4 regions of the Geobacillus sp. FSL W8-1251 genome follow, and region 2 is predicted to be linked to each of the others. Evidence: riboswitches for the same ligand, from Rfam matches in the RefSeq annotation. Region 2 holds a riboswitch; each other region holds the start of a gene.
What was found. Region 2 has a riboswitch for S-adenosylmethionine ahead of NSS88_RS10950 (methionine ABC transporter ATP-binding protein). Riboswitches for the same ligand answer to the same signal wherever they lie in the genome.
Positions count from the first base shown of each region.

Region 1: linked by a shared signal. The riboswitch ahead of NSS88_RS04450 (methionine biosynthesis PLP-dependent protein) and the one ahead of NSS88_RS10950 (methionine ABC transporter ATP-binding protein) in region 2 are both predicted to bind S-adenosylmethionine.
Region 3: linked by a shared signal. The riboswitch ahead of metK (methionine adenosyltransferase) and the one ahead of NSS88_RS10950 (methionine ABC transporter ATP-binding protein) in region 2 are both predicted to bind S-adenosylmethionine.
Region 4: linked by a shared signal. The riboswitch ahead of mtnW (2,3-diketo-5-methylthiopentyl-1-phosphate enolase) and the one ahead of NSS88_RS10950 (methionine ABC transporter ATP-binding protein) in region 2 are both predicted to bind S-adenosylmethionine.

Region 1 covers NZ_JBBOUF010000001.1:871,777-877,122, forward strand. The annotation lists gene NSS88_RS04440 (HD-GYP domain-containing protein) at 1-68, shown strand, start outside; gene metC (cystathionine beta-lyase) at 320-1,498, opposite strand; gene NSS88_RS04450 (methionine biosynthesis PLP-dependent protein) at 1,502-2,605, opposite strand; SAM riboswitch class I at 2,805-2,915, opposite strand; gene NSS88_RS04455 (alpha/beta hydrolase) at 3,109-3,837, shown strand; gene NSS88_RS04460 (YjcG family protein) at 3,876-4,400, shown strand; gene NSS88_RS04465 (GNAT family N-acetyltransferase) at 4,397-4,831, shown strand; gene NSS88_RS04470 (stage VI sporulation protein F) at 4,949-5,206, opposite strand; gene NSS88_RS04475 (YjcZ family sporulation protein) at 5,333-5,346, opposite strand, start outside.
Region 2 covers NZ_JBBOUF010000001.1:2,086,837-2,092,182, forward strand. The annotation lists gene gcvH (glycine cleavage system protein GcvH) at 1-64, shown strand, start outside; gene NSS88_RS10930 (DUF2553 family protein) at 138-278, shown strand; gene NSS88_RS10935 (toprim domain-containing protein) at 450-809, shown strand; gene NSS88_RS10940 (thioredoxin family protein) at 806-1,120, shown strand; gene NSS88_RS10945 (hypothetical protein) at 1,274-1,618, shown strand; SAM riboswitch class I at 1,692-1,801, shown strand; gene NSS88_RS10950 (methionine ABC transporter ATP-binding protein) at 1,890-2,918, shown strand; gene NSS88_RS10955 (methionine ABC transporter permease) at 2,908-3,576, shown strand; gene NSS88_RS10960 (MetQ/NlpA family ABC transporter substrate-binding protein) at 3,592-4,443, shown strand; gene NSS88_RS10965 (hypothetical protein) at 4,549-4,740, opposite strand; partial or broken gene NSS88_RS10970 (carboxymuconolactone decarboxylase family protein) at 4,806-5,202, shown strand.
Region 3 covers NZ_JBBOUF010000001.1:2,261,261-2,266,606, forward strand. The annotation lists gene NSS88_RS11950 (Rpn family recombination-promoting nuclease/putative transposase) at 1-755, shown strand, start outside; gene pckA (phosphoenolpyruvate carboxykinase (ATP)) at 880-2,466, opposite strand; SAM riboswitch class I at 2,686-2,800, shown strand; gene metK (methionine adenosyltransferase) at 2,930-4,141, shown strand; gene NSS88_RS11965 (gamma carbonic anhydrase) at 4,164-4,712, opposite strand; gene NSS88_RS11970 (tetraprenyl-beta-curcumene synthase family protein) at 5,051-5,346, shown strand, end outside.
Region 4 covers NZ_JBBOUF010000001.1:790,463-795,808, reverse strand. The annotation lists gene NSS88_RS04040 (carbon-nitrogen family hydrolase) at 13-828, opposite strand; gene NSS88_RS04035 (pyridoxal phosphate-dependent aminotransferase) at 925-2,100, shown strand; SAM riboswitch class I at 2,240-2,348, shown strand; gene mtnW (2,3-diketo-5-methylthiopentyl-1-phosphate enolase) at 2,426-3,667, shown strand; partial or broken gene mtnX (2-hydroxy-3-keto-5-methylthiopentenyl-1-phosphate phosphatase) at 3,664-4,326, shown strand; gene NSS88_RS04020 (methylthioribulose 1-phosphate dehydratase) at 4,323-4,955, shown strand; gene NSS88_RS04015 (IS1380-like element ISGsp2 family transposase) at 5,059-5,346, shown strand, end outside.

The DNA of each region.
Region 1 (5,346 bases), 1.2 Mb from region 2:
GTGAACTACCCACCACCTACGCTTCGCTTAGAGGTGGGGGCTTCAAGCGACTTGTGTGTGTTCGCTGAACGGTAAGCCACACACAAGAACCCTTTACGCTTCCCTTCGTTCCGAAGGTGTCCGTTCTAGCCATATTCTATCCTATTCGTTGGCTAACGCCAACCGACATTCATCTCCCACTTTCACTGGTGCTGGCGCACCTTCACGTTTAGAAGTAGGAGACTTCTTTCGGAGGGAAGTTAAAAGAGGAGCGGCTGTTGTCAACCTCAGCGGCATCTTGACCCGCCCGCCGAGCTGTGAAGGCTTGGCGGGCTGATGGCTATGGCGTTGAAACTGACGGCCGCTCCTGAACAAACGACAACGCCTGCTCAAAATCGGCGATCAAATCGTTGACATCCTCAAGCCCGACGCTCAGCCGCAACAAGCCGTCGGTAATGCCGCGCCGGAGCCTCTCTTCTTTTGGCATCGCCGCATGCGACATTTTCGCTGGGTGCGATAAAATTGACTCGACCGCCCCAAGGCTGACAGCAAACACCGGCAAGCGGACGTTTCGGACGAACGTCCGAGCCGCTTCTTCATCGGCTAAACGGAACGACAGCACAGCGCCAAACCCGGCCGCCTGATGGCGCTGGATGTCATGGCCTGGGTGGTGCGAAAGCCCTGGATAATACACATCTTCCACTTTCGGATGGCGCGCCAAATACTCAGCGATGGCCAGGGCGGATTCGGACGACTGCTTCAGCCGAACGTGGAGCGTTTTTAATCCCCGCAGCACAAGCCACGCATCTTGGACGCCAAGAACGGCACCAAACGCGTTTTGCAGTTTGTACAGCTCTTTTCCCAACTCTTCATCTTTCACCACGGCCAATCCGGCGACGACGTCGCTATGGCCGGCTAAAAATTTCGTGGCGCTGTGAAGGACAATATCGACGCCAAGGTCAAGCGGCCGCTGCAACGCCGGCGTCATGAACGTATTATCCAAGAATGTCAAACAGCCATGCGCCTTCGCCAACTTGACGACGCCTTGAATATCGGTCACTTTTAACAGCGGATTGGACGGCGTTTCCATATAAATGACTTTCGTGTTCGGACGAATGTTTTCCGCTACTGTGTTTAAATCTGTCATATCGACAAACGTATGCTCGATGCCAAAGCGGGTCAACACTTCCGTGATCATCCGGTACGTGCCGCCGTAGACGTCTTCGGTCACGAGGACGTGGTCGCCTCGGGACAAGAGCAAAAACGCCGTCGAAATGGCCGCCATGCCAGAAGCGAAGGCGAATCCGCGCGTTCCGCCTTCTAACGCCGCGATCGTTTCCTCAAGCGCCTCGCGCGTCGGGTTGCCGGAGCGGCTGTAGTCGTATTTGCCGAACGTGGCGAAATCGAACTGATGGAACGTGGAGGCGTGCTGGATCGGCACGCTCATCGCTCCCGTGTGGCGATCGACTTTCCATTCATTATGGAGCAGTTTCGTTGAAAACGACCATTCCCGTTCCATCGCTTACACCTCTTTCATGTGTTTGAACGCTTGCGCCAAGTCGGCGATTAAATCATCCGCATGTTCGATGCCGACCGAGAAGCGGAGCAGCCGGTTGCAAATACCGTTTTGGATGCGGATTTCCTCAGGAATGTCCGCATGCGTCTGCGTCGCTGGGTACGTAATAAAGCTTTCGACTCCGCCCAGGCTTTCCGCGAATGTAATGAGGCGCAAGCTTTTTAAAAACCCGTTCACCCACTTTTCATCGGCAATCCGGAACGACAGCATCCCGCCTCTCCCCGGATACAGCACATCAGTGACATCTTCATGTTCGCGCAAAAAGGCGCTGATGCGCTTGGCGTTTTCTTCATGCTGGCGCATCCTTAGCGCCAGCGTTTTCATCCCGCGAATCAACAGCCACGAATCAAACGGCGACAACACCGCGCCGATGGCGTTCTGATACTCGGTCAGGCGTTGACAGAGCTCCTCGCCCTTGGCGACGACAAGGCCAGCCAACACGTCGTTATGGCCGCCTAAATATTTCGTGGCGCTGTGGATGACAATATCGGCGCCTTGTTCGATTGGGCGTTGGAGCACCGGCGTGTAAAACGTGTTATCGACGATCAGCAGCAGCCCATGCCGTTTGGCGAATTCGGAGACGGCGCGGATATCGGTCTCATGCATAAGCGGGTTCGTCGGTGTTTCCAGGAAAATCGCTTTCGTTTTTTCGGTGATACACGCTTCCACCGCAGCGAGATCAGCAAAATCGACGTAATGAAAGCCGAGACCGTACTTGCGCCAGCCGCGCTCAAACAGGCGGTACGTCCCGCCGTAAAGGTCGGCCGATACGAGAAACTCGTCTCCGCTCTCAAACAAGGCGAGCACTGTCTGAATGGCGGCCATGCCGGAGCTGAACGCATAGCCTTGGTCGCCGCCTTCCAGTCTCGCGATCGCTTCTTCGACGATTTTGCGCGTCGGGTTGCCGGTGCGGATATAGTCAAACCCGGTCGACTCCCCGATGCCGGCATGACGGTAGGCGGTGGAAAAATAAACTGGCGGGTTGACCGTCCCCGTCACCGTTTCGCTCCGGTTGCCAATTTGCGCTAACAACGTTTCTAGTTTATCCACCTCATCTCTCTCCTTCTGTTGAAAATTCCATCATGGATCAACGGCCAACCACTTAACGCCCAACGAAGCGCCGCTGTTGGTCAAGCAGCAGCCGAGGGCCTTGATCCTCGACGCCTCTCGGTTGAGGGAGCGGCCGCTTGAGTAAATAAAAAAAGTCTTCTAAGAAGAAGACTTTTCCATACGAACATGGTCATGCTTCTTCTTATCTGCCGAATTGAATGCTCAATTCGCTGGATTTAGCACCTGGCCGTCGGGCGGCTGGTTGCTGAAGCTTCATTGGGCCAGTTCCCTCCGCTTCTCTTGATAAGAACCGCTGCGTATTTAATTTTGTTAATTGTTAATTTATTAAAAAATGTAACGCATTCCGGTCATTTTTGCAAGTCATTTTTTTTGCCGGCACCAATGTTCGGCAAGTTCACGAAAAATTCGAGCCCTTCGTTAACATCTTTTTGCCTAAATATGTTACAATAACAAGTGAACTTGCGCTTTCATGGAGGATGATCATGGCGACAGCATCAGGAACGATGCGCGATTATACGCTTTACAGCAGGGAGCTGCAAGAAGAAATCGGGTTGCTTGTCTACTTGCCAAGCGATTTTTCTCCGTTGCATAAATATTCTTTATTAATCGCGCAAGACGGCAAGGATTATTTTATGTACGGAAAAATCAAAAGCGTGATCGAGACGCTCATGGACGAAGGAACGATCGACCGAACGATCGTTGTCGGCATCCCGTACCGGAACGTCAGCGACCGCTACGAGAAATACCACCCAGCCGGTCGAAAAAACGAAGCCTATATCCGCTTTTTGGCCCATGAGCTCGCGCCGTTTTTGGATCGCGAGCTGCCGACGTATCAAATGGGCAAAGGACGAGCGCTGATTGGCGATTCGCTGGGAGGAACCGTGTCGCTTCTAGCCGGTCTGTTGTATCCGCATACATTTGGAAAAATCGCCATGCAGTCTCCTTACATTGACGACTCGGTGCTCGAACGCATCCGCGCGTTCCGCGCCCCGTCGCTTCTTTCCCTTTACCATTCCATCGGCGCAGAAGAAACGGCGGTCAAAACGACGGACGGCCATGTACGCGATTTTATCACCCCGAACCGGGCCGCACGGGACTTATTGATCGAAAAGCGGTTTTCCTACACGTACCATGAATTTGCCGGCGGGCATGCATGGACGTATTGGCAGCCGGATGTGCCCCGGGCGGTATCGGCCATTTTGTCGCTGTAAATAACGGCAAACGAACCATCTGAAGGAGGGAAAGCGGAATGAAGTACGTCATTGTCATTTTTCCGCCAAAGCGGATTCAAGACTTCGCCAACTCGTACCGGAAGCGGTACGACAGCCATTACGCCCTCATCCCGCCGCACATTACATTAAAATACCCGTTTGAGGCGGATGAGGAGCAAATCAAAGAAATGACGAAAGAGCTGCGCCGCATCGCAGCGGAAACGGAGCCAATTCCGATCAAAGTGACGAAATTCAGCTCGTTTTACCCGACAAGCCACATCATTTATTTGAAAGTCGAGCCAAACGAAGTGCTGGAACGGTTGCACGAGCAGCTGCACAGCGGCTTGTTTGCCGGGGAGCCGGAATTCGTGTTCGTGCCGCACATTACAATTGGCCGCGATTTGCCGAATGCGGAATACGCTGACGTCTACAGCCAACTGCGGCTGCAAAACGTCCATTTTGAAGAGACGGTCGACCGGTTCCACCTTCTTTACCAGCTCGAGAACGGATCATGGACTGTCTATGAAACCTTTATCGTTGGAGGAAAGGAAACGGGAGAATGAACGTCGCCATTGGAACAACGGAAGACCGCGCGTTGTATGAAGACGCGTTGCGCGTCCGTCGGATTGTATTCATCGAAGAGCAAAACGTGCCGGAAGAAGAAGAAATCGATGCATTTGAACATGAATCGTTCCATCTCGTCCTATACGATGGCGAACAAGCAGTCGCAGCCGGCCGGTTTCGCCTGGTCGATGAAGGGGTTGGCAAAGCGGAGCGCATCTGCGTTTTGCCGGCTTACCGCGGCCGCGGCGTCGGCCGGATGGTGATGGAGGCGTTGGAGCAGCTTGCGAAAACAAAAGGGGCGAAAACGGCGAAACTGAACGCCCAGACGCACGCAGAACCGTTTTACCAAAAGCTCGGCTATACGACCGTCTCCGGCGTCTTTATGGACGCCGGCATCCCACATGTCACGATGGTGAAATCGCTCGAATGATGGCCATAGAACAGCCTCGTCTACACTGATCCAAGGCTTGGGATCATCGAACATCGTTTCGCTCTCCTGAGCCAAGCAGAGCAAAAGGGAGCTGTGCGCACGCAAGCTCCCTTTTGCTTACTTTTTGTTGTTCAACATATTGGCGATCGTGTTCAAATCAATTTGTTTGCCGTTATGGACGATCGCCTTGACGATTTGGTCCTCAAGTTCTTTTGGCACTTTCCGGTTGGCAATTTGCGCCACCCGCTTCACCACTTGGCGCACCGTTTTTTCATCGCTGAAATTGGCGTTTTGCAGCGAGTTGGCGAGCTCAAAAACGTCTTTCATATTGACACCTGTTTTCTGTTCGATGTTTTTAAAAAATTGCTGATCCATCGTTCTGCCTCCTTCTCCCTGCTATATCGTATGATGCTCCCGCCTCGGCGTGCATCAAATTAGGGAAAGAAAAATACGAGCCGCTCCGTGGCGCCGAAACGGCCCGTATCCCATTCGCTTTTTCCGTTAGGCGACAAATG
Region 2 (5,346 bases):
CTTAAGTGAAGTGGACAACTTGTTGACGGCCGAACAATACGAAGCGATGATCAACGAAGGATAAACGTTCCTGCAAAGTTCGCTTCGAACCGGGCCCCCTATACATACCGGAATGTGATGAAAAAGGGGTGCTCGTGATGGTGTTGCAAACGAAGCAACTGGATGTCACGGACCGGGTCACCGGCAAATGGAACGGCCGCACGATCGAACTGTACGAGGGAGGCGAGCTCATCGGCCGCCTTCCGCTTCCTGCGGCTGTAGCGTGGAAAAACGGATAAAGCGAACAAATGGGAAAATTTGAAAATGGGTCACCGCTACCGTTGAACCGGATCAAAAATATGTCGACTGCGACGGGGAGGCGGGCTGGTGTTAGGAGGCAACGGCGGATGGCCGTTGCTTTTCTGTTGCCATACAATATTGTATCCTCATTCACGTTAGGTGGGTCGGACATGCGACAGGTGGAAAAAGTGATTATTGTGGAAGGGCGGTCAGATAAGGAAAAAGTGGCGGCCGTGCTGAACGAGCCGGTTGTCATCATTTGCACGAACGGCACGATCAGCGATGCGCGCCTTGAGGAGCTGGCCGATGAACTCGAAGGGCGGGATGTGTACGTGCTCGCCGATGCCGACGAGGCGGGGGAAAAATTGCGCCGGCAGTTCCGCCGGGTGTTTCCGGAAGCAGGGCATATTTACATTGACCGGGCGTATCGCGAAGTGGCCGCCGCCCCGATCTGGCATTTGGCGCATGTGCTGCTGCGCGCCCATTTTGACGTCCGTATCGAATCGTTCATGAGAGGAAGAGGCGAGTGAACACAATCGGTCGAAACGATATTAAGCGAATGGTGGAAGGGGAGCCGCTTCTCGCTCTTTCGTTGTATACCCCACTGTGCGGCACGTGCCAGTTGGCGAGGCGCATGCTTGTTGTCCTAGAACAATTGTTTCCGGACATACCGTTTTGCGAAACGGACATCAACTACATCCCCGAGCAGGCGGCGGCGTGGAAAATTGAAAGCGTTCCGTGCTTGCTTCTTTTCGCCGGCGGAGAGATCATCGGCAAATGGTATGCGTTCCATTCGGTCCCTTATTTGTACGAAGCAATCCGCGCCCGTTTGCCGCGTTGACGATCCGCCATTTTTTGACGCCGTTTGACACATTTCATGGGAAATGACAAAAACGGCGTTGGTTCGCCACGGCGGCTGTCGAGATTTTTGTAAAGGATTCTCCCCCTTCGGCATGGAAATAAAAGGACAAAGGAGATGGGGGGAGGATGCTCAATGGAAATGTGCGAGTTGGTAGGACAGTTTATGGAACGGATGCAAACGTTGCGCCATTTGTTGCCGATTTTGCCGGATGAGCAGCTGTATGTTCGCTTTGAAAGCGAGGAAGAGACCGCCATGGTGGCGCTCGGCAAGGAGCTTACTGCCGGAAGGGAACCTGATGAACGGAACGTCTTGACGGTGCACGGCTCCAAAAAAGCACTTTGCTCGCTTTTAGACGGCGAGCTGAAGCTGCAGCAGCTCGTCCGGCTGCGCGAAGTGCATGTATCGGGAAGCTTTCGTCATCTGTTGCTGCTTGAGTCGCTCCTCCATTTGGCTAAGCCATATCGGCATGTTGGGTGAAATTTTTATTGACAATGTTCGACACAAGGTGATACAATCACAGTTGTAGTCAATCGAATAGGCGATTGTTGCGCTCTTATCAAGAGAGGTGGAGGGATGTGCCCAATGAAGCCCGGCAACCGTCAGCGCGTGCGCTGAAAAGGTGCCAATTCACACAAAGCGGCCTGCTTTGAGAGATAAGAGACGGAATGGTGCACAATACCTTTCTGTTCTCTGCGGGCAGAAAGGTTTTCTTTTTGCGCTCCGCCGCCTTGGGGAGGAAGGTGAAACGATGATTACACTCGAACATGTGACAAAGATCTATCAAGCGGCTAACGGCTCGGTCACGGCCGTCGACAATGTGTCGCTTGAGATTCGCGAAGGGGAAATTTTCGGCATTATCGGCTACAGCGGCGCGGGGAAAAGTACGCTCATCCGCTTGCTCAATGGGCTCGAGAAGCCGACGGGCGGCCGGGTGGTCGTCGCCGGCCGCGACATGGGGCGCATCAAAGGGCGGGAGCTGCGCAAGGCGCGTCAAGAGATCGGGATGATTTTCCAACATTTCAACTTGCTTTGGTCGCGCACAGTGCGGGAAAACATTGCGTTTCCGCTCGAGATTGCGGGTGTTCCGAAAGCGGAGCGGCAAAAACGGGTCGATGAATTGATCGAGCTCGTCGGGCTCACGGGGCGGGAAGAGGCGTATCCGTCGCAGTTGAGCGGCGGGCAAAAGCAGCGTGTCGGCATTGCCCGGGCGCTCGCCAACAACCCGAAAGTGCTGCTTTGCGACGAGGCGACATCGGCGTTGGACCCGCAGACGACCGATGCGATTTTGGACTTGCTCGTTGACATCAACAAGCGGCTCGGGCTGACGATCGTGCTGATCACCCATGAAATGCACGTCATCCGCAAAATTTGCGACCGCGTCGCCGTGATGGAAAACGGCAAAATCGTTGAGCAAGGCGACGTGTTGCACGTGTTCCGCAACCCGCAGCAGCCGATCACGAAGCGGTTCGTCAAGCAGCTCGTCGAGCCGGAAGAGACGGAAGAGGCGATTTCCCATTTGTTTGGCCAATACCCGAGCGGGCTGATCGCGCAGCTGACGTTTGTCGGCGCGGCGGCCGGCCAGCCGCTCATCAGCCAGGTCGTGCGGCAATTTGCCGTCGATATGAATATTTTGCAAGGGAAAATTTCGCAAACCCATCAAGGCGCTTATGGGGTGCTGTTTGTGCACATCAATGGGGCGGCGGATGAAATTGACCGGGCGCTTGGCTACATTCAAAGCCAGCAGGTGGCGGTGGAGGTGATTCACGATGCTCGCTAACCTCCTGCCGAACGTCCAATGGGAGACGATGTGGGCGGCGACGGTCGAGACGCTGTATATGACGGGAGTGGCGGTGGCGGCCACTTTCGTTCTCGGAATCGTTCTTGGCTTGCTTCTATTTTTGACAGCGAAGGGCAACCTATGGGAAAACCGGTTTGTCAATACCGTGATTGCGGCGTTTGTGAACATTTTCCGCTCCATTCCGTTTATTATTTTGATCATTTTGCTCATTCCGTTTACCACCTGGCTTGTTGGGACGATGCTTGGCGCCAATGCGGCGCTGCCGGCTTTGGTCATTGGGGCCGCGCCGTTTTACGCCCGCATGGTGGAGATTGCCCTTCGCGAAATTGATAAAGGCGTCATCGAAGCAGCCCAAGCGATGGGCGCCTCAACGTGGACGATCATTTGGAAAGTGCTGCTGCCGGAGTCATTGCCGGCGCTTGTCTCCGGCATTACGGTGACGGCGGTGTCGCTCGTCAGCTATACAGCGATGGCTGGAGCCATCGGCGCCGGCGGGCTTGGGAACTTGGCGTATTTGGAAGGGTTCCAGCGCAACCATAACGATGTGACATTTGTCGCAACCGTATTGGTGTTGGTCATTGTATTTATCATTCAGCTGATCGGTGACTTTGTCACTTCGAAAATCGATAAACGATAAAGGGGGAAACAACTGATGAAGAAATGGTTGGGTGTGTTGCTCGCCGCCATTCTCGTGCTCGCTTTGGCGGCATGCGGCGGCAACAATAACGACAGCGCGGAAGGCGGCAAAGACGGCAAATTGGTGAAGTTGAAAGTCGGTGCGTCGAACGTGCCGCATGCGGAAATTTTGGAAAAAGCGAAACCGATTTTGAAAGAAAAAGGCATCGACTTGGAGATCATTACGTTCCAAGATTACATCTTGCCGAACAAAGCGCTGGCTGAGAAGCAAATCGACGCCAACTATTTCCAACACATTCCGTATTTGGAATCGCAAAAGAAAGAGTACGGCTATGATTTCGTCAACGCCGGCAGCATTCATATCGAGCCGATCGGCTTATACTCGAAAAAATACAAAAGCATTGAAGAACTGCCGGACGGCGCGACGATCATCATGAGCAACTCGGTCGCCGACCATGGCCGCATTTTGTCGATGCTGCAAGAAAAGGGGCTCATTAAGCTGAAACCGGGCATCGATAAAACGAAAGCGACGGTCAACGACATCGTCGAAAACCCGAAACATTTGAAATTTAAAGCGGACGTCGATGCTGGACTTCTGCCGCAAATTTACAAAAACGGCGAAGGCGATGCGGTTTTGATCAACGCCAACTATGCGCTTGACGCCGGTTTGGACCCGGCGAAAGACCCGATCGCCGTGGAGTCGCCGAAAAACAATCCGTATGTGAACATTGTGGCGGTGCGCAAAGGCGATGAAAACCGGAAAGAAATCAAAACGCTTGTCGAAGTGCTGCAATCGAAAGAAATCCAAGATTTCATCAAAGAAAAATACCACGGCGCCGTCATTCCAGCGGCGACAAACAATCAATAACGGAAGCGAATCGCTTCCGTTATTTTTTGCACAAAAAAGAGCCGCCCGAAAGTTCAAAACCGTTTTGGATGGAGAGACGCCGCGGCCGGTCTGTTTTCCCGCGCTTCATCGGTTGTTCAAACGCGCCAGTACGGCGGCGAGCATGACGATGATGACGCAGTTTTGCAGGGCGACCACTGTCGTTAAACTGAAGATGACGTCCCCGTGTTCACCGAGAATGCTGCCGATGATGATCCATGCCAAAAACGAAGCGAAAGCGGCGGTTAAGGCAAAGACAACCCAACGAATCAATGGCATTGCCCCCTTTCCTATGATGATGGGAGTGGAACAGAACCATTCGTTTTCATCATGACATTCCGTCGATGTTGGCGAAACGGTGGTGTTTCCACACCCTTTCAATACCATTCGTTTATGCATCGGTCGAATCCTCCCTTCACCGCTACAAAGAAGGGATAGAGGCGTTCACCCAAAAAACTTTCGAACGTAGCCGAGCGGTTTAACGCGTTTACGGAAGCGTGCTTTGCCGAGGGAGCGCTGTCGAAAAAAGAAAAACAATTGATCGCCCTTGGCATCAGCCTGGCGACGCAAGATGAGTATTGCACGATTTACCATGCGAAAGGCTGCCTTGATGAAGGAGCGTCGGAACAGGAAATTTTGGAAGTATACGCGGTGGCGGCCGCGTTTGGCGGCGGGGCGGCGATGAGCCAAGCGGTGACGCTTGTGCAAGAATGCCTCCGCGAGCTGCGGGCGGCTCACTAGACTCCGGAAAAAACGGGGTCTTTTTTTGCAAAAACTCGTACAAGCTTGCGGTTTTCGTGTAAAATAGTAAAAGGCGCTGTTTTTTCACACGGTCACAGTGAAAACAGAGCGGGAAAGTTGCACGTAGTTTTCATTTGTTATAAA
Region 3 (5,346 bases), 170 kb from region 2:
ACGTGACGGCCGGAGAGAAGCATCGCGTCGACTTGTTGGTCGAAACGAAGATGAAGGGGGAGGAAGGGCTCATCATCGTCCATGTCGAACACCAAAGCTACGCACAGCGGACCTTCCCCGAGCGAATGTTCCTCTACTTCAGCCGCTTGTTTCAAAAATACCGCCGCCGCATTCTTCCGATCGCCATCTTCAGCTATGATGAACACCACGATGAACCTTCCTCATTGGTCGTCCAGTTTCCGTTTTTGACCGTTCTCGACTTCCGCTTTCTGACGGTGGAGCTGCGCAAACTGCCGTGGCGCGCGTACATCCGCCATGACAATCCCGTCGCCGCTGCCTTGTTAAGCAAAATGGGGTATAATGAAGAAGAAAAGGTCGAAGTGAAAAAAGAATTTTTGCGCATGCTCGTCCGCCTTGAGCTCGATGAGGCGAAACAGCGGCTGTTGTTCGGTTTTTTTGAAACGTATTTGCGGTTGTCCGAAGAGGAGGAAGCCAAACTGCGAAACGAGGTGAGCCAAATGGAAACGAAGGAAGCGAAGCAAGTGATGGAGCTCATCGTCTCGTACGAACAGCGGGGAATGGAAAAGGGAATTCAACAAGGAGTCAAACAAGGGATGAAGCAAGGGCGCCAAAAAGGGATTGAGGAAGGGAAAATCGACATCGCGAAGAAAATGTTGGCGAAAGGGTACGATGTCGACACGATCCACGAGCTGACCGGGCTGCCGGCGGAAAAGATTGAACAGCTGAAGAAGTAAACCCGCCTTCGCATTGTCGTCGACCTCCAATCGTACAAAAATCCCGGGGGATCGACGACAATCATTTTATGCGTTCGAAAAAACAGCCGGACAGGGAACGGCTCCCTGTCCGGCTGGGTTCTTGTTACACGAGCGGTCCGCCGAGTTTTTCGATGGACGGATCGATGTGGGCGAATTTTTGGAAGTTGGCGCGGAATTTTTGCGCTAGCTCTTTTGCTTTTTGTTCGTATGCTTGTTTGTCGGCCCATGTGTTTTGCGGCTGCAGGACGTCATCCGGCACGCCCGGGACGCGGGTCGGGATGGCGAGGCCGAAAATCGGATCTTTGACCGTTTCGACGTTGTCGAGCTCCCCTTTGACGGCGGCTTGCACCATCGCCCGGGTGTAGGCGAGCTTCATGCGGCTTCCGACGCCGTACGGCCCCCCTGTCCAGCCGGTGTTGACCAAAAAGACGCGGACGTTGTGTTCGGCGATTTTTTGCCCGAGCATTTCCGCGTACTCAACGGCCGGGCGCGGCAAAAACGGTGCGCCGAAGCACGTTGAGAACGTTGCTTCCGGTTCGGTGACGCCGCGTTCGGTGCCGGCGAGCTTGCTTGTGTAGCCGCTTAAGAAATGGTACATCGCCTGTTCGCGCGTCAGCTTGCTGATCGGCGGCAGGACGCCGAACGCATCGGCTGTCAAAAACACGATCGTGGACGGATGGCCGGCGACGCTCGGGTCGATGATGTTTTGGATCGCCTGAAGCGGGTAGGCGGCGCGTGTGTTTTCCGTCAGCGTGCCGTCGTCGTAATTCGGCACCCGCGTCGCGTCATCGAGAACGACGTTTTCGAGCACCGCGCCGAAGCCGATGGCGTCAAAAATTTGCGGCTCTTTCTCGCGCGATAGCTTGATGCATTTCGCATAGCAGCCGCCTTCGATGTTGAAAATGCCGCGGCTTGACCAACCGTGTTCGTCATCGCCGATCAAGCGGCGGTTCGGGTCGGTCGAGAGCGTCGTTTTTCCCGTTCCCGACAAGCCGAAAAAGAGGGCGACGTCGCCTTCCTGCCCGACGTTGGCCGAGCAGTGCATCGGCAGGATGCCTTGTTCCGGCAGCACATAGTTCATGACCGAGAAAATCGATTTTTTCATTTCGCCGGCATACTCGGTGCCGCCGATCAACACGGTGCGCCGTTCAAACGAGATGATGATGAACGCTTCCGAGCGCGTCCCGTCCACCTTCGGGTCGGCTTTAAAGTTCGGCGCGCAAATGACGGTGAATTGCGGCTCGTGCGCGGCGAGCTCCTCGGCGCTCGGGCGGATGAACAGCTGATGGACGAACAAGTTGTGCCAGGCGAATTCGTTGACGACTTGAATCGGCAGCCGGTATTTCGGATCGGCGCCGGCAAAGCCTTTAAAGACGAACAGTTCATCTTGTTTCATTAAATAATCGAGCACTTTGTCGTACAGTTTCTCAAACGTTTCCGGAGACATCGGCTGGTTGACCGTTCCCCAGTCGATCGTTTGCTTCGTGGACGGTTCTTCGACGATGTATTTGTCTTTCGGCGACCGCCCCGTGTACTTGCCGGTTGTCACCGCGACGGCTCCGGTGTGGGTCAGCCGTCCTTCGTTCCGTTGCAGGACTTTCTCGACGAGCTCGGCGACGGACAATTGGTGATGTACGTACGGTTTTTGTAGCAATAAATCAAGCTTATTCGTCATGTTTGTGATCCCCATGTTCAAAACCTGCCTTCTTTTTGTAATCACTCTTGAAAATAGTATAACACATTTTTATTAATAGCCCATACTAATTGCGTGGGTTTTTCAAACTTTATTTTTGCCCAATGTGTCGATTTCCTTGAGGAAATAATTTTCTCGGCTGGAAATGATAAAAAATGAATTTTGATAGTTGACTTTGCCGATTCCGTTGCGATAAGATAAGTCATTGAACGGATACTCTTATCCCGAGCCGGTGGAGGGACAGGCCCGATGAAGCCCAGCAACCGTCACAACTGGACATGTGTGAAATGGTGCTAACCTGTGGCAAGGCGCAGTCCTTGAACGATAAGAGTGAAAGGAAGCAATACGATTGCCATGACCTTTCCTCAGCCGTTACAGGAAAGGTTTTTTATATTGCGAAGGGAAAAAGGGAAATGAGTTCCGTGTCGCCACATTATGCCAAGAGGAGGAAACAAACCGAATGTCAGCCAAACGCCGCTTGTTTACTTCAGAGTCTGTGACGGAAGGACATCCGGATAAAATTTGCGACCAAATTTCTGACGCCATTTTGGATGCCATTTTGGAAAAAGATCCGACCGCCCGCGTCGCCTGCGAAACGAGCGTCACGACCGGGCTGGTGCTCGTGAGCGGGGAAATCACGACATCAACATACGTGGACATTCCGCGCATCGTCCGCGATACGATCCGGGAGATCGGCTACACGCGCGCCAAATACGGATTTGACGCTGATACGTGCGCGGTGCTGACGTCGATTGACGAACAATCGCCGGACATTGCGATGGGGGTGGACCGGGCGCTCGAGGCGCGCGAAGGTCAGATGACTGATGAGGAAATTGAAGCGATCGGCGCCGGCGACCAAGGATTGATGTTTGGGTTCGCCTGCAATGAGACGGAAGAATTGATGCCACTGCCGATTTCGCTTGCGCACCGCTTGGCGCGCCGATTGGCGGAAGTGCGCAAAACGGACGTCTTGCCGTACTTGCGGCCGGACGGGAAAACGCAAGTGACGATCGAATACGATGAAAACGGCAAACCGGTGCGCGTCGATACGATCGTCGTTTCCGCGCAGCACCATCCGGAAATTACGCAAGAGCAAATCGAGCGCGACATTAAAGAGCAGGTCATCAAGCCGGTCGTGCCCGCGGAGCTGCTTGATGAGAACACGAACTATTTCATCAACCCGACAGGACGGTTTGTCATCGGCGGTCCGCAAGGGGATGCTGGGTTGACGGGGCGCAAAATCATCGTCGATACGTACGGCGGCTACGCCCGCCACGGCGGTGGCGCGTTCTCGGGCAAAGATCCGACGAAAGTCGACCGCTCGGCAGCGTATGCGGCCCGCTATGTCGCGAAAAACATCGTCGCGGCAGGACTGGCCGACAAATGCGAAGTGCAGCTCGCCTACGCGATCGGCGTCGCCCGTCCGGTATCGATTTCCATTGATACATTCGGCACCGGCAAAGTGTCGGAAGATATTTTGATTGAGGTCGTGCGCAGCAACTTCGATCTCCGCCCGGCGGGCATCATCAAAATGCTTGACCTGCGCCGCCCGATTTACAAACAGACGGCTGCTTACGGCCATTTTGGGCGTACGGACATCGACTTGCCGTGGGAGCGCACTGATAAAGCGACGACGCTGAGAGAACAAGCGCTGGCGCTGGCGGACAAGTGATGAAAGAAAAAGAGCTGCCTGATCACGGTAGCTCTTTTTTGTCGGCGCACGATGTCCGCTGTTGCTGCAGCGCTTTGTAATACTGCCCTTTCTCGACATATTCGCGGCGGATGCGCTCCATTTCGCGGATATCGTCTTCCGTCAGTTCGCGGACGACTTTCGCCGGCCGGCCGAGGGCGAGCGTGTTGGGTGGAATTTTTTTGCCCGGCGGCACTAAACTGCCGGCGCCGATAAACGCGCCTTCCCCGATTTCCGCGCGGTCCAAAATGATTGAGCCCATGCCGATGAGCGCGTTTTTGCGAACGATGGCGCTGTGCAAAATGACTTGATGGCCGACCGTCACCCCGTCCTCAATGATAAGCGGATTGTTTGGACTTTGATGCAAAATTGAGTTATCTTGAATATTGACCCGGTTGCCAATCACCGTTGGTGCCACATCGCCGCGAATGACGGTATTGAACCAAATGCTTGTCTCTTCGCCGATCACGACATCGCCGGTGATCGTCACATAGTCGGCGATAAAGGCGGAGGCGGCAATTTGCGGCGTTTTGCCTTTGTATGGGTAAATCATGGGCGTTCGTTCCTTTCTGTTGCAAAATCGATCGTTCACCATGTATTGTACAACGCTGCGTCCAAATCGCCAACGAAAGCGAGCGCGCCTAATCGGGATTGGTGAAAAATGTTTCGTTTCGCCCGATGAGTGGTTGGGATCGGGGAAGAAGATCCGATTTCAAAAAGCTTCTCAACGTGAGAAGAACCGTTGTTGAGCGGCTTTTTCATTCCGTCGCCAACCCTTTTATGATTTGCCCCGGCCGCATTGATGGCAATACTGGAAGACGAGATCGCAAGCTGTTCAGACGCGAAACAATTTTGGTTGCCGATAAGATGGAAATGCTAGGAGACGAGACCATGGTGTTTGCACCTGAGGTGAACCGATTGAACATTCCGAAAAACCCCATCGCCTTGATGAAAATGGTGTATCGTGACGTGCTTCCGCTTGTCCACCGCGAGCTTGCCTATTGGCGGCGCCAGGCCGAGCGCATTCCCGACCCGGAGCTTCGGAGCCAGGCCTTGGCGAGCATCGCGTCGAAAACGTTCCATTGCGAAGGCGGCTCCATTTTGGCGCTTTTGGCCGGAGAAAACATGGAGGATTGCATCCGCTTTATCGTGGCTTACCAGACGATTAGCGATTATTTGGATAATTT
Region 4 (5,346 bases), 1.3 Mb from region 2:
GCTGGCGGATTGTCAATACGTTTTGAAAAATTTTTTTGCCGCCTCTTCATAATCGTGCGGCCGGCGGTCGGCAAACACCGGGATGCGTGCGCGGACGTCCGCAACGAGCGAGGGATTGATGTCGGCCGAGAGAATGCCCGGCTTCTCGTCCGCCTCGGCGATAATTTCGCCCCATGGGTCGATGATGAGCGAATGGCCGGCGAAGACGTTGTTCGGGTCGCGTCCGGCCCGGTTGCAAGCGACGACATAGCATTGGTTTTCAATCGCCCGCGCCATCAAGAGCGTCCGCCAATGGTGAAGGCGGGGAAGCGGCCATTCGGCGACGACAAACAGCACTTCCGCTCCGGCCAACGCATGGGCGCGAATCCACTCCGGAAATCGGATGTCATAGCAAATGACCCCAGCGCACGGCAGCCCGTCAAGCGAGAACAAGCCTGGCTCGTTTCCCGGCTGCAAATACAAATGTTCATCCATCAATTGGAACAGGTGAAGCTTGCTGTATTCGCCGACGATTTGGCCATGGCGGTTGGCCACGATCATCGTGTTTGTCACGCCGGCGGCTGTTTTTTTGGCGACCGAACCGGCGACGAAATGGACGCCGTACGTTTGCGCCAATCGGGAAGCGAGCGCCTTCGCCCGTTCGGCGCCTTCGTCGGCAATTTCATCCAGGCGCGTCAAATCGTAGCCGGTCGTCCATAACTCTGGCAGCACGATGATGTCAGCGCCGTCTTTGGCAGCGGATTCCACGGCCTGTTCGGCTTGCTGTTCGTTTTTTGCTGGATCGCCAAATGCAATGTCAAGCTGCAGGCAGGCGATGCGGATCGTCATGAGCGTTCACCTCGGAAAAAATTTTCTTTACATTTTGCTTTTAACGATATATGATGTTGCACTAGAATTTCAAGAATGTTTGAGAAGGTGTGGACGATGACGATCGAATTTCCCTTTTCCGAACTGCTTGAACAGCTGCCGAAGCAGTTTTTCGCCTCGCTCGTGGCGAAAGTCGGTGCGAAGATCAAGGCGGGTTATGATGTGATCAACTTAGGGCAGGGCAATCCGGATCAGCCGACGCCAAAGCATATCGTCGAGGCGATGCAGCGGGCGGCGGCCAATCCGAAATACCATAAATATTCGCCGTTTCAAGGCTACTCGTTTTTGAAAAAAGCCGTAGCGGCGTTTTACGCGCGCGAGTACGGGGTGACGATCGACCCGGCCCGCGAGGTCGCCATCTTGTTCGGCGGCAAAGCCGGGCTTGTCGAGCTGCCGCTTTGCCTCGTCAACCCGGGCGATGTCGTGCTCGTCCCGGACCCGGGTTATCCGGACTATTGGTCGGGAATCGCGCTCGCCCGCGCGCGGATGGAAATGATGCCGCTTGTCGCGGAGAATGAGTTTCTGCCGGATTATTCGGCCATTCCCAGGGCGGCGGCCGACCGGGCGAAACTGATGTTTTTAAACTATCCGAACAACCCGACCGGCGCGACGGCGACGAAGGAGTTTTTTGCTGAAACGGTGGCATTTGCGGAAAAGTACGGCATAGCCGTTGTGCATGATTTTGCCTATGGCGCGATCGGCTTTGACGGCCAAAAGCCGGTCAGCTTTCTAGAAGTGGACGGGGCGAAAGACATTGGCGTTGAAATCTACACGTTCTCGAAAACGTACAATATGGCCGGCTGGCGCGTGGCGTTCGCTGTCGGCAATGAGCGGATCATCCGTGCCATTGAGTTGTTGCAAGATCATTTGTACGTCAGCTTGTTCGGCGCCGTCCAAGAAGCGGCGGCAGCTGCGCTCCTCGGCCCGCAAGACTGCGTCGCGGAGCTCGTTGCCTTGTACGAGGCGCGCCGCAATACGTTTATTCATGCTTTGCGCGCGATCGGCTGGGAAGCGCCGGCGCCGTCTGGATCATTTTTCGCCTGGCTTCCGTTGCCAAAAGGCGCATCATCCGCCGAATTTGCCGATCTGTTGCTTGAGCGGGCGCATGTCGCCGTTGCCCCAGGCATCGGTTTTGGAAAACACGGCGAAGGGTATGTGCGCGTTGGATTGTTGACCGATGAAGCGCGGCTTCGCGAAGCGGCGGAGCGGATCGGCCGGCTCGGATTGTTTTGAAAAAAAGAGCGGCAATGAACCGTTGACGGGACAACGTTGACCAGGCTGTTTTAAAAAAATGATTGACAACGGCGGCAAAGGCTGTCATAATTCAAAGTAAATTTGCCAATCGTTTGACAAGTGCATAAACGAGCAGGCTTTCTTATCAAGAGCAGGCGGAGGGACGAGCCCAATGAAGCCCGGCAACCGGCTTGGCGCACGCTAAGCACGGTGCTAATTCTTGCAGCGGAAACGCTGGGAGATAAGAAGAGCGCCATGAATGAATGACGCCTCTTCTTAGGAAGGGGCTTTTTTATTTCGCCATATATTGAAAGAGGGATGGACGATGAGTGCAGTCATTGCGACGTATTTTCTTCATGATGAACACGATATTCGCCAAAAAGCGGAAGGAATCGCGCTCGGCTTGACAGTCGGCACATGGACCGACTTGCCGCAGCTAGAGCAAGACCAGCTTCGCAAGCATAAAGGGGAAGTCGTTGCGATCGAAGAGCTTGGCGAGAGCGAGCGGGTAAACGCCTATTTCGGCAAGCGGTTGAAGCGGGCAATCGTCAAAATCGCTTACCCGACCGTCAACTTCAGCGCCGATTTGCCAGCATTGTTGGTGACGACGTTCGGCAAGCTGTCGCTTGACGGGGAAGTGCGGTTGCTTGATTTGGAATTTCCGGAAGAATGGAAGCGGCAGTTTCCGGGGCCGCGCTTTGGCATCGCCGGCATTCGCGAAAAGGTCGGAGTGTACGACCGCCCGCTGTTGATGAGCATTTTCAAAGGCATCGTTGGCCGCGATTTGGCGTATTTGACATCAGAGTTGAAAAAGCAAGCGCTTGGCGGCGTTGACTTGGTCAAAGATGACGAAATTTTGTTTGACAGCGATCGTCTGCCATTTGCGAAGCGCATTACAGAAGGCAAAGCGGCGCTCGAAGAGGTGTACGAACAAACAGGCAAGCGGACGCTGTATGCCGTCAACTTGACCGGCAAAACGTTTGAACTGAAAGAAAAAGCGAAACGGGCGGCTGTGCTTGGCGCCGATGTGCTGTTGTTCAACGTGTTCGCCTATGGATTGGACGTCCTACAAGGGTTGCGGGAAGATGAAGAGATTTCCGTTCCGATCATGGCCCACCCGGCGTTCAGCGGCGCGATCACGCCGTCGGAGTTTTACGGCGTCGCCCCGTCGCTCTTGCTTGGAAAGCTTTTGCGGCTTGCCGGCGCCGACTTTGTTCTGTTCCCATCGCCGTACGGCAGCGTCGCCTTGGAGCGCGAGCAGGCGCTTGGCATCGCCCGGGCGCTGACCGATGAACAAGAGCCGTTTGCCCGGGCGTTTCCAGTGCCATCGGCCGGCATCCATCCGGGCTTGGTGCCGCTCCTTGTCCGCGATTTTGGCCTTGACAGCGTCGTCAACGCCGGCGGCGGCATCCACGGCCACCCGGACGGGGCGATCGGCGGCGGAAAGGCGTTTCGCGCCGCCATCGACGCAGCGCTGGTCGGCCGTCCGCTTCGTGAAGCGGCGAAAGACAACGAGGCGCTGCAAAAGGCGATCGACCGCTGGGGCGCTATTGAGGTGGAAGCATGACGAAACAACTCGTTCTTTTTTGCGATTTTGACGGCACGATCACGGAAAACGACAACATCATCGCGATTATGAAACAGTTCGCCCCGCCGGAGTGGGAGGCACTAAAGGACGACATTCTCGCCCAGCGCATCTCCGTTCAGGAAGGCGTCGGAAAAATGTTTTCGCTTCTTCCGTCAGCGCTGAAAGGGGAGATTGTTGACTTTTTGCTTAGCACCGCCCGCTTGCGCGAAGGGTTCCGCGAGTTTGTCGCATGGACAAAAGAGCAAAGCATCCCGCTCTATATCGTGAGCGGCGGCATCGACTTTTTCGTCTATCCGCTGCTTGAAGGGCTCATTGAACCGGAGCGGATTTTTTGCAACGGTTCCGATTTCAGCGGTGAGACGATCCGCATCACATGGCCGCATGCATGTGACAGCCGGTGCCAAAACGGCTGCGGCTGCTGCAAGCCGTCGCTATTGCGCAGGCTTGCCCGCCCGGACGGGTATCACGTCGTCATCGGCGATTCGATCACCGACTTGGCGGTGGCCAGGCAAGCCGACTATGTGCTGGCGCGCGATTTTCTGCTTTAAAAATGTCAAGAGCTTGACCTGCCGCACGCGCCATTTGCGACGTTTTTTGACGTGATGGATGCGTTGCAGCGAATGGAGGTGATCGTATGAGCATCGTCGTGAAAAAGTGGAACGAGCTTGCGGAAGTGAAAGCCGAGCTCGCCGCCTGCGATTGGTTTTTCGCAACAAGCGGCAATTTGTCGATCAAAGTGACGGACGACCCGTTGACGTTTTTGGTGACAGTGAGCGGCAAGGATAAGCGGAAGCAAACGGATGAGGACTTCTTGCTCGTTGACGCTGCTGGCCGACCAGCGGAGAAAACACATTTAAAGCCATCAGCGGAGACGCTGCTGCATGTGGAAATTTACAACCGCACAAACGCCGGTTGCGTCTTGCACGTTCATACCGTGGACAACAATTTGATTTCTGAACTGTATGCGTCAAACGGGGAAGCAGTCTTTTCCGGCCAAGAAATCATCAAGGCGTTTGGCATTTGGGAAGAAAACGCCGCAGTGCGCATCCCGATCATTAACAATGACGCCGACATCCCGACGCTGGCTCGGGAGTTTGCGAACCATGTTCATGGCGACGCCGGCGCTGTGTTGATCCACAACCACGGCATTACCGTCTGGGGACGAACGGCGTTTGAAGCGAAAAAACATTTGGAAGCGTGGGAGTTTTTGTTCAGCTGGCAGGTGAAGCGGCTGCTTTTGCAACGGGCCGGCCTGCCGGTTGGTTAATATACATCCTGAATCCGTGACAAAACATCTTTACAATGGTCGCAAACCGTTGATACGATAAGGGAAAACGACGTTGACGATTCTTCATCAAGTAGGTGATATGATGAAAGATTTCCCGATTCGGTTTGTATTGACAGATGAAGCGATTACCCCAAGTGCTGGGCTTGCTCTCGTTGGCTACTTACTGCACCAAACGAAACTGGATAAACGGGTAAACGCACTTCGGCTTCCAACGGTTCGTCGAGAAGTGCACATTTCCCATAGCGATGTCATTCGCTCGATGATTGGCTTGCTTGCCACAGGAAAAACGGATTTCGATCATATCGAAGCGTATCGTCAGGACGATATCTTTTCGGCATCGATGGGGATTCAGCACGTGCCTTCCTCTCCA